DNA from 2 places in the Alcanivorax sp. VBW004 genome. Region 2 is predicted to be linked to the other one. Evidence: predicted binding sites of a transcription regulator. Region 2 holds the regulator's gene; the other holds the start of a gene.
The links. Region 2 encodes LexA, which represses DNA repair genes until DNA is damaged. Its sites were predicted from a motif close to TACTGTNTANNTANACAGTA; they were not measured.
Positions count from the first base shown of each region.

Region 1: uvrA (excinuclease ABC subunit UvrA) is a predicted target of LexA. The motif match lies at 2,000-2,019, and genes of this name have one in related genera.

Region 1 is NZ_WNHC01000001.1:1,558,429-1,564,119, forward strand. Features, by position in the region: gene uvrA (excinuclease ABC subunit UvrA) at 1-1,985, opposite strand, end outside; gene F1529_RS07180 (response regulator transcription factor) at 2,106-2,756, opposite strand; gene F1529_RS07185 (MFS transporter) at 3,022-4,389, shown strand; gene ssb (single-stranded DNA-binding protein) at 4,480-4,989, shown strand; gene gspN (type II secretion system protein N) at 5,016-5,691, shown strand, end outside.
Region 2 is NZ_WNHC01000001.1:2,311,986-2,317,676, reverse strand. Features, by position in the region: gene topA (type I DNA topoisomerase) at 1-109, opposite strand, end outside; gene F1529_RS10565 (universal stress protein) at 325-762, shown strand; gene F1529_RS10560 (cyclic nucleotide-binding domain-containing protein) at 813-1,463, opposite strand; gene lexA (transcriptional repressor LexA) at 1,785-2,399, shown strand; gene F1529_RS10550 (DUF1499 domain-containing protein) at 2,455-2,871, shown strand; gene F1529_RS10545 (TatD family hydrolase) at 2,819-3,652, shown strand; gene F1529_RS10540 (glutaredoxin family protein) at 3,746-3,967, opposite strand; gene rlmKL (bifunctional 23S rRNA (guanine(2069)-N(7))-methyltransferase RlmK/23S rRNA (guanine(2445)-N(2))-methyltransferase RlmL) at 3,964-5,691, opposite strand, start outside.

The DNA.
Region 1 (5,691 bases), 750 kb from region 2:
TTGAGTTTGGTGGCCGCCAGCGGGTACAGGGTGCTGTTGATCAGCGTGGATTTGCCGGAGCCGGACACGCCGGTGATGCAGGTCAGCAACCCGACCGGAATATTCAGCGGGTGCCCTTTCAGGTTGTTGCCGGTGGCGCCGTGCAAGGTCAGCCAGCGATCGTCATTGTGCTCCCGGTGTTGGGCGGGAATGGCGATTTGCTTGCGCCCGGACAGGTAGTCACCGGTGAGTGACGCGGGGTTGTCCGCCACGTCCTGGGCGCTGCCCTGGGCGATAACCTCGCCGCCGTGGACGCCGGCGCCGGGGCCGATATCAATGACGTGATCAGCCAGACGAATAGCGTCTTCATCGTGCTCCACCACGAGCACCGTATTGCCCAGGTCCCGCAGGCGGGTGAGGGTGCTGAGCAGGCGCTCGTTGTCGCGCTGATGCAAGCCGATAGACGGCTCATCCAGCACATACATCACGCCCACCAGGCCGGCGCCAATCTGGCTGGCCAGGCGAATACGCTGGGCCTCGCCCCCGGAGAGGGTTTCTGCACTGCGCTCCAGCGTCAGATATTCCAGCCCCACGTTAACCAGAAACTGCAGGCGGTCGCGGATTTCCTTGAGAATCTTGTCGGCGATTTCGCCTCTGCTACCGGGCAGCTTGAGCTCGCTAAAGTAGGCGTGGGCCTTGCCCACCGCCAGACGCACCACTTCCGGCAGGGTGGTCTGTTCAATAAAGACATGGCGGGCGGCCTCGCGCAGGCGTGAGCCGTTGCAGCTGGGGCAGCTGGAGGTCGACATGTAGCTGAGCAGGTCTTCGCGTACCGCATCGGATTCGGTTTCCCGGTAACGGCGTTCCATGTTGGGAATGATGCCCTCGAACGGATGGTTACGCTTGATGATATCGCCGCGGTCGTTCAGGTAGCGGAATTCGATGCTTTCCTTGCCGGTGCCATGTAGCACCTTCTTGCGGACCTCCTTGGGGAGGTCTTTAAATGCCGCGTCCATGTCGAAACCAATGCTCTGGGACAGGGAATTGAGCATCTGGAAGTAATAGACGTTGCGTCGGTCCCAGCCACGGATGGCGCCTTCGGAGAGAGACAGCTCGTCGGAGTTGATCACCTTGCCTTCATCGAAGAACTGTTTCATGCCCAGGCCGTCACAGCTGGGGCAGGCACCGGCCGGGTTATTGAACGAGAACAGGCGAGGTTCCAGTTCGGGGATCGAGTAGCCACAGCTGGGGCAGGCGAATTTGGCGGAGAAAGTGGTTTCTTCGCCGTCGCCGTCCATGGGCGCGATCACGGCGATATCGTCGGCCAGGTTCAGGGCAGTCTCGAACGATTCGGCCAGACGGTTCTGCAGGTCGTCGCGGACCTTGAAGCGATCCACCACCACTTCGATGGTGTGCTTCTTGTTCTTGTCCAGGTCCGGAGTGTCGTCCATGTCGTAGATGCGGCCATCAATGCGTACCCGGATAAAGCCCTGGGCGCGCAGTTCTTCGAACAGGTGAACGTGCTCGCCTTTCTTTTCGCGGATGACCGGGGCCAGCAGCATCAGCTTGCTGCCTTCTTCCATGGTCAGCACCTGGTCCACCATCTGGCTGATGGTTTGCGCGGCAAGCGGGGCATCATGCTCGGGGCAGCGGGGCTCGCCGACCCGGGCGAACAACAGGCGCAGATAGTCGTAGATTTCGGTGATGGTGCCCACGGTGGAGCGCGGGTTGTGGCTGGTGGACTTCTGTTCAATGGAAATGGCGGGGCTCAGCCCTTCGATGTGGTCCACATCGGGCTTTTCCATCATCGACAGGAACTGGCGGGCATAGGTGGACAGCGATTCCACATAGCGGCGCTGACCTTCCGCGTACAGGGTGTCGAACGCCAGGGACGATTTGCCGGAACCGGACAGGCCGGTAATAACCACCAGCTTGTCCCGGGGAATATCCAGGTCCACGTTCTTCAGGTTATGGGTGCGTGCGCCACGAACCAGAATGGTATCCATCTACTGCCCCTGAGTACTGTCAAAATGAACAGGGCAGTATAAGGGACGCTGGACGCCCGACGCCAGACGCAGGATGCGAAAAGCCGGCGTCAGGCATTTGGCGTCTTGCGTCAGGCGTGGTTACAGATTTTCCTGGGCCCAGTTCACCGCTTGCAGGCGGTTGGAGGCGTTGATTTTCTTGAAGATGTTGTAGATGTGGGTCTTGATGGTGTGCGGGCTCAGATTCAGGCTGCTGGCGATTTCCGAGTTCTTGGCGCCGGTGGCCATGACTTTCAGCACTTCCACTTCCCGGTCTGTCAGGCTGACCTCGCTACGGGAGAACGTCTTGTTGAAGGTCCGGCTCTTCATCAGGTAGGTCTGCAGGACGGCGCGCGGGAACCACAGCTCGCCGTCGAAAATGGCCTTGATGCCTTTGCTGAGCAGGGCCTGGGGGCAGTCGTGCTGAAAGCCGCCGTTGACCATGGGAAGCCCGGCCAGTTTGGAGAGTGACTCATCGCTGTCCACGTTGAAAACGGCGATCAGGACATCGCTTTCCACTTCCTGGTCGGCTTCCAGCAAGTGGGCGATGACTTCATTCACGTCCACTGAGTGGTAGTCCACCAGAAACAGGTTCTGGTTCTGTTCGCGCAGGATCTCGGTGGTGATATCCAGGGCGGTGGGAATGCTCTTGGCTGCCACGTCTTCCTTGACGAGAAACTCTGTAAGCAGGGCGTTTTGCAGCTGTTGGCTGCCGACCACGTAAACTTGCTGGGTATGTTCTTGGCTATTCATTGGCCCCGTCCGTGATTGCTCAGGCAAACACCTAAGAAAAAAAACTGATCAGCCTGTCAATTTATCACCGCTTTGGCGGGGGTTCAATTTGATGCAGTCGAGTTTTACCGATTTCACGATCAAAGGTTGTGGACCGGGTCTTCCGGGCACTGGTCCTGACGGGGCCGGAATCTGCTACACTGCGTGCCCTTTTGTATCGGCCGGGGTTGCGGCAGCTGTGTGCTGCGGTGCAGCGGCCTCTCCGGGTTAGGAGCGATCACGGTTCATGACGGCATCATCTTCCCATGCCCTGCAGCGGACAGAACTGAAAACCACGGGTTATCTGGCAACTATTTTCGCGTTGCGGATGTTTGGTTTGTTCATGATCCTGCCGATTTTTGCAGTCTACGGGCAGGCCCTTGAAGGGGCTTCCCCGCTTTTGATCGGTACGGCCATTGGCGCCTATGGCCTGATGCAGGCATTGCTGCAGATTCCGTTTGGCATGCTCTCGGACCGTTTTGGGCGTCGTCCGTTACTGTTAATTGGCCTGTTGCTGTTTATTGCCGGTGGCGCAGTGGCGGCCATGAGTGACCATATTTACGGAGTGATTGCGGGGCGGGCGCTGCAGGGGGCCGGGGCCATCGCCAGCGTGATCATGGCGTTGATTGGTGATGTGGTGACGGAAAAACACCGTACCCGGGCCATGGCGCTGATTGGCATGTCGGTGGGCGGCTCTTTTGTTCTGGCACTGATTCTGGGGCCCTTGCTGGCGGGCTGGCTGGGCTTGTCCGGCCTGTTCTGGATGACCTCGGTGCTGGGGGGCTTTGCCTTGCTGGTTGCTTTTGTGGTGCCGGCTCCGAAAGCCTTGCAGGGTGAGGCATTGCCCGCGTCGGAGCGCTTCCGCCGCGTATTGGGCAGTAAGACATTGCTGCGTTTTGATGTGGGCATTTTTAGCCTGCATCTGATCATGACCGCATCCTTTGTGGTGGTGCCTGCCCTGCTTAGCGAGCGCCTGGGGCTGACGCTGCAAAGCCACAGCTTGTTGTATCTGGCGGTGCTGGTGGCAGGGTTCCTGGCCATGGTGCCCTTGATTATCCGGGCGGAGCGCCGCGGAGCGGTGCCCATGAAGCGTCTGGCGGTAGTGTTGCTGGCGGTTTCCCAGTTGCTGCTGGCGCTGGCTGGCGCGCAATTGTGGCATTTTGTCCTGGCCTTGCTGGTTTTCTTTACGGCTTTTAACCTGCTGGAAGCCTTGTTGCCCTCGCTGGTGGGGCGCGCTGCCCCGGCCGGCACCCGCGGAACGGCCATGGGGGTGTATTCCACCAGCCAGTTTCTGGGCGTGTTTGTCGGCGGGCAAATGGGTGGCGCGCTGTATCAATGGGTGGGCGCGGAAGCCGTTTTTTATGGCTGCGGTGCACTGGCGCTGATCTGGCTGCTGGTGTTGGTGGGCATGAAAGAGCTGCCCAAGCTGGATAACCGGGTTCTGCCGTTGTCTCCCGGGCAGGACTGGCAGGCCCTGACTGAGCGGCTGAAATCCGTGCCGGGGGTGGTAGAAACAGTGATTGTAGAAGAGCAGGCCCTGGCTCTGCTGAAGGTGGATGCCGGCCAGCTGGATGAGCAACAGTTACAGGGTGTCGCCGGAGCCGGACAAAGCTGACACAATGGACAGCTTGATTGAGTTTGTCGTCCAGCGGCGATAACGAGAAGATAGACAGTAGTCAGACCATAAGAAGTCACGGAGAGAAACATGGCGCGCGGCGTTAACAAGGTAATTTTGATTGGTAACCTGGGGGCGGACCCGGAAACCCGCTTTATGCCCAGCGGTGGCGCTGTCACGAATGTGCGGCTGGCCACCAGTGAAAGCTGGAAAGACCGTCAGAGCGGCCAGATGCAGGAACGCACCGAATGGCACCGGGTGGTGTTTTTCAACAAGCTGGGCGAGATTGCTGGCGAGTACCTGAAAAAAGGCTCCAAGGTGTACATCGAAGGCTCTATCCGTACCCGCAAGTGGCAGGGGCAGGACGGCCAGGATCGTTACACCACCGAAATCGTGGCCAACGAGATGCAGATGCTGGATGGGCGCGGTGACGGCGGCGGCCAGGGCGGCGGATATACCCAGTCTTCCCCGGCTCAGGGCAATCAGGGTGGCTACGATAGCCAGTCCGGAGGCGGCCAGCCGGCGCAGAACCAGAATAGCAACCAGGGCGGCGGTTTCAGCGGCCCGGCGGATGACTTCGACGACGACATCCCGTTCTGATCGGTAGACAGGAAACCGGCTCCGTTATGCCACGAAAAATAACACTGGCGCTGCTTTTCAGCGTCAGCCTGCTACTGTTCCTGCTGCTGCTGATGCCAGCAGCTGTATTGGTGGAGCGCGTCCCGGCCCTGCGGCCTGGCGGTGCACCGCTGGCCATCACTAACCCCCAGGGGCTCTGGTGGGACGGGCAGGCGGACTGGCAATGGCAGCGCCGCCAGGGAACAGTGCAGTGGGCGCTGGACTGGCACGGGCTGGTGCCAGGCCTGGCACTGAAGACCCGCAGTGATGATGACGCCGCGCGCCTGTCCGGCTGGCTGGGTGCAGATTGGGGTGACTGGCAATTGCAGCAGACCCGGCTGTCGTTGCCGGTGGCGCTGGTGGCTGACCATATTCCCCAGGGCAGTGCAGACGGGCGTGTGGACGCGACCCTGATGCAGATTACCTTTGGTGATGGCAAGATCAAGGCATTGCAGGGCACGCTGCAGTACGGCGGCGGCACGGTCACCTGGGGCCGCAATGGCTCCGCAACGGTACCGGTGCTGCAGGGTCGTTTGAGCATGGACAATACGCAGCCGACCTTGCAAGTGGTGGGGCCGGAGAGTGAGTCGCTGGTGGATGCCCGACTGGCAGATGGGCGCTTCGAACTGGAAGTGCGGCGTGCCTGGCCCATGCTGTTGGGTGTGAGCCAGGGAGGCAATCCGG
Region 2 (5,691 bases):
GATCCCGCACATGGCCGACGCTGGACTTCACGATGAAGTCGTCGCCCAGGTAGCGGTTAATGGTCTTGGCCTTGGCAGGCGACTCCACAATTACTAACGATTTTCCCATTCTCAGGTACTCAACATCCGGTCTAAGGCTCGTGATGGGCGCTATTTAGACAGCGCCGGTATAGGCGGGTCAAGCAGGAAGTGCCCCCGTTTTCCTTTTTTAGTAGTAGTACAGGCAGACCGGTCAGGGCAACCCTCATCTGTGAAACAGCCCGCTGGCAACCCCGACAAAGCGCGCTATACTGCAGGAAACCTCACGTTTTCAGGGAGAGAACCGTGCCCAGTCCCTACCGCAAAATTCTGGTTGCCATCGATGGCAGCGACGAATCCCCCCAGGTGCTGTCCCGCGCAGCAGGCGTGCTGTCAGGCAATGACGGTGAGCTGCATCTGATCCATGTCATCGAACCACTGGCCCTGGCCTACGGGGCGGATGTGCCCATGGATGTGACGGACTTGCAAAGCGGCCTGATGAAACAGGCCCGTGAAATGGCGGACAAATACGCAGGGCAATACAACATTCCCGAAGCCAACGTTTATGTGGATATGGGGTCCATCGAAAAGACCATTCTCGACAAGGCGGACAAGATAGGGGCGGATTTGATCGTGGTGGGCAGCCATACCCGCAGTGGGCTGGCCCTGCTGCTGGGCTCGACCGCACGCGGCCTGGTGCCCGGGGCTCATTGCGACGTACTGGCCGTCAAGGTCGATCAGTAGCCGCAACGAGCCGTAAAGGAATTCCGCACGCAAGCTGGCGCAAGCGTGAATCAGGTCAGTTGTAGTGTGCCGGTGCTCGCCTGCCCTTCTCCATTCCAGCGGCACAGCAATTCAGCCAGCCCCTGGGCCTGCACCTTCAACGCGGCCAGCTCTTCCGGGCTGTTCTTCTCTCCGTGAAAAACCGGCAGCTTGCGCATGGAATGCACCAGTTCATGGGTCGGCGCCTGCATTCGCTTCACTTCCAGTGTCCAGCGAATGTGGTGAACAATCATATGGAAAAACGCCAATCGGGTCGCCAGCGAATAAGGGCCATCATCGTCATTGAATTCATTGAAATCCAGGCTCGCCAACACCGCTTCGCGGGCGTTGTCTGCCACCGTAATCGTGGCACTGCGCGGTGTCCCTAACAGCATGGACAGGGTGCCGAAGACCTCCCCCGGAGATACATAATAAAGCGGGGATTCCGGCGCGGTGTCCGAGAGCACTTCCAGCTGCCCCCGAAGCAGAAAATACAGAGTGGAATCCACATCACCGGCCCGAATGACGCTTTCTCCGGAAGCCGCCACCCAAAGGCGGGTAGTCTTTTCAAGCTGTTCAAATTCGTCCTGATCATCCCGGGCGATTTCATTAAAAAACGGCACACCAGCCAACAGCTGGCGCCGCCGTTGCTGGCCGAAATCGTTATTATTGGCCTGCTCCATCCATTATCCCCACTGTCTTGATGGCATTTCTATCAACTCCACATGCTAGTACCCGCGCCTTAACAGAGCAACGACATGGACGTAAAAGCGGGATAAAACCTCGCCCGACAACTGTTCAAATAACACTGTTCATATTATCAGTGCCTGTGCTAGCATCCAGAATGTAGCACTGCCTGTCAGCCACGACTTACAAGCCCAGGCACGCAACCATACAAATGCCTACAGCCACCCGTGACAGGCATGGGATGAATACGACCCCGGCAAGGTTGCCTGCACGGCCACCGGCGGGCACTCCACTCTGCAGGAAACAGGGAGAAGGTTATGAGCAGCAAACTTACCGACCGACAGCAGCAGGTTCTCGATTGCATCCGCGAATGCCTCTCGGACAGCGGCATGGCCCCCACCCGTGCAGAGATTGCCGACATCATGGGGTTCCAGTCCAAGAATGCGGCCTCGGATCATCTCCGTGCCCTTGAACGCAAGGGCTATATCAAGCTGCACAGTGACCGCTCGCGGGGCATTCAGCTGCTGGATAACGCCTACTGGGGCGAAGAAGAACTGCCCATCGTCGGCAGGGTCGCCGCAGGCGTTCCCATCGAAGCCATCGAAAACGTGGAACGCACCGTGCCGGTCCCCCAGGGGCTGTTCAAGCAACGCCCTACCTACCTGTTGAAGGTACAGGGCGACAGTATGGTAGATGCGGGTATCTTCGACGGTGACCTGATTGCGGTACGCAAATCCAATGTGGCGCGCACGGGTGAAATCGTAGTGGCCCGCATTGACGAAGAAGTCACGGTGAAGACCTTAAAGTTGAATAAATCCAGCGCCACCCTGCTGCCGGCCAACGAAGCCTATGAGCCGATCAAGGTGCCCGCTGATCAACTTATCATCGAAGGCATTTTCGTGGGGCTGATTCGTGATCCGAACTCTTATTAAAGCCTGTATCCACACGGGTATAGGCACTTGCCTGATTGTATGGAGTGCATTTGCCATGGCTGATACCCATCTTCTTGCGCCCTGTCCGGACTCACCCAACTGTGTGTCCAGCCTGGCGACACAGGCCGACAAGCGAGTCGCTCCTCTACAGGTAGGCGCCGACCGGCAAAGCAGCCTGAAAAAGCTGGAAAGCCTGCTTGGCAACCTGCCCCGTGTGGACTATGACGTGGTAGGTCAGTCACGCATCCAGGCTCGCTTCACCAGCCGGGTTCTGCGGTTTGTGGACGATGTGACCTTCTATGTTCGCGATAACGGTGTGGTGGAAGTGCGCTCGGCCTCGCGGACAGGCTACTGGGATTTAGGTGCGAACCGTCGTCGGGTAGAATCCCTGCGCGAGCAGCTATCTGAACAGGACACCGATGACCGCACCTCACAGCAACACGCCTTCGGAAACGCAGAACACCGCGTCTGATCAATGGGCCGATATCGGGGTTAACCTGACCGACCGGCAATTCAACGACGATCGCGAAACGGTGATTGAACGGGCGGCCTCGGCCGGGGTTGCCTGGCAACTGATTACCGGTACCAACATCGACGAGTCACGCGCCGCCATTGCCCTGGCCGACGAACATCCCACCCTGTTTGCTACCGCCGGGCTGCACCCGCACAGCGCCCGCTTTTACTCGCCTGCCCTGGAAAAAGAACTGCACGAGTTGCTCGCCCATGAGCAGACGAAAGCTGCAGGTGAGATGGGACTGGATTTCAACCGGGACTTTTCTCCACGACCGGACCAGGAGCGCGCCTTCGAGGCCCAGCTAGCGCTGGCGGCAGAGATGAAACTGCCTGTTTTCCTCCATGAGCGCGATGCCCATGAGCGTTTTCTGCCTATCCTGAAAGCGTTCCGCGACGATCTGCCCGGCGCCGTCGTGCATTGCTTCACCGGGTCGCGTCAGGCTCTGTTTGACTATCTGGATCTGGATTGCCATATCGGCATTACCGGCTGGGTTTGCGACGAGCGCCGCGGCAAGCCACTGGCAGAACTGGTGCCCAATATTCCGGATCAGCGCCTGCTGCTGGAAACTGACGCCCCCTACCTGCTACCCCGGGACCTGCCGGAGCCTCCCCCGAAAAAACGCCGTAACGAACCGGCACTACTCCCCTGGATTGGCCAGCGGGTCGCACAGCTACGCGGGCAGCAGACACAGGACGTGGCCGCCATGACCTATCAAAATGCGTTAGCGTTATTTCGCTAACCGGCCCGTCATTCCATCACGGAGCCGCAAGGGCTGCGGGCCGGGTTTAGCCAAGGGCACAGAGAGCCTGGGCGGCACCACCCGGCCCCCACATCAGGACAGGAACTGCTGCACATCGAGCACACCGAACGGCCAGGCCAGCTCTTTGCCCTCGCGCACCAACACCGGAATCCGCTCACCGTACTGCTCGATCAAGGCATCATCCTCAGCGATATCCACCGGGGTAAGCACCAGCCCCGGATTCACCATGGCCACCAGTTCCTTCGCTTGCTCACACAGGTGGCAACCCAGGGTGGTGTAGAGCACAACCGTCATGCATCCTCCACATGGCGAATCGCGTAACAGTAATGGATTTTCTCATTTCGGCGGAAATCTTCAGGGATACTCCAACGAGAAATATCTTCCACGTCGAACCATTTACTGATGCTTTCATCCATCTGGAAACGGCGGTAATTACAGGAAAAATACAACACCCCACCCGGTTCCAGGCAACGCATGATCTTGCGAATCAAATCGCCATGATGCTCTTCCACCACGAAGTCACTGCGTGATTTGTTGTTGGAAAAAGTGGGCGGATCGCAAAACACCAGATCAAACTGTTCCTTGCACTCATCCAGCCAGCGCATGGCATCCATACGAGCCAGCTCGTGCTGGTCGGTGGAGAAGCCATTGGCCGCCAGATTGCAGGCGGTCCAGTCCAGATAACGCTTCGACGAATCCACTGTCACCGTGCGTTTGGCGCCGCCCACGGCAGCATGCACCGTGGCCGACCCGGTGTAGGCAAACAGATTCAGGAAGCGTTTCCCGCTGGCCTGCTCCGCAATGCGCAAACGCGTGGGACGGTGATCCAGAAACAGGCCGGTATCCAGGTAGTCCTGCAGGTTAATCAGCAACTGAGCCTGGCCTTCACGCACTACCCGGTAGTGCCCCTGGGTATCCAGCTTCTGGTATTGCTGGTTGCCCTTTTGCTTCTCGCGTGTGCGCAAGTGCACCTGCTCACGGTGTACGCCGAGGGCAGCACGCACCGCGGTTACCGCCCAGTCACGCCGCGCTTTGGCCTTTTCAGGATCAATCGTTTTCGGCGCCTTGAATTCCTGCACCAGCACCTGGTCGCCATAGATATCCACCGCCACGTTGAATTCCGGTAGATCACGGTCGTAAAGGCGATAGCACTGGATATCCTCCCGTTCCAGCCAGCGACGCAAGTGCTTGCCGTTTTTACGCAAACGGTTAAGTAACGGTTGCGCACCTTCCGGGACATTGAATGCGCCCTCGTCGGCGACTTGTGCCACAGCAGGTGGCGTCGGCTTACGCGGTGAATACAGGCGAATAAAATTATTGAACGGCCCGTTCTTCAAGCGCCATTGCCGCTCCAGATTCATGCCGGAACGGTCCATCACGTCCACATCCGCGCCCAACAGTAACGCCTGATAACCGGGCGCGCGCAGCGCCAGAATCCGGCCGATGGCATAGTGTAGCCAGCCCGCCTGCTGCTTCTCGTCCAGACGCTCGCCCCAGGGCGGGTTGCCCACCACAATGCCGTTGGCCGCAAAGTCACGCGGTCGCAACGCACCCAGCTCCCGGCGCTCAAAATGGATCGCATTGCGCACCCCGGCGCGCTCGGCATTCTGCAACGCCAACGGCAAAGTCTTGCCATCAGCATCAAACCCCTTCAACGACAGCGCAGGCACCGGACGATTGGCGCTCTCCCCCGCCTCCTTCTGGGCATCCAGCCACAGCTGGCGACGACAACCCCGCCAGTGCTGGAAGCCGTAGTGCTGACGCTGGGCACCGGCGGCGCGCCCGGCAGCCATCAGGGCCGCCTCTATCACCAGGGTGCCACTGCCACAGAACGGGTCCAGCAAGGCAGGGGGTCGCTCTGCTTTACCCCAACCAATGGCCCACAACATGGCCGCCGCCAGGGTTTCACGCAGTGGCGCCCGACCGCCCGCAAGGCGGTAGCCGCGGCGATGCAGGGGCTCACCGGCCAGGTCCAGCCACAAGTGCGCTTCGTTCAGGTCCAGGCGGGCACGGATGCA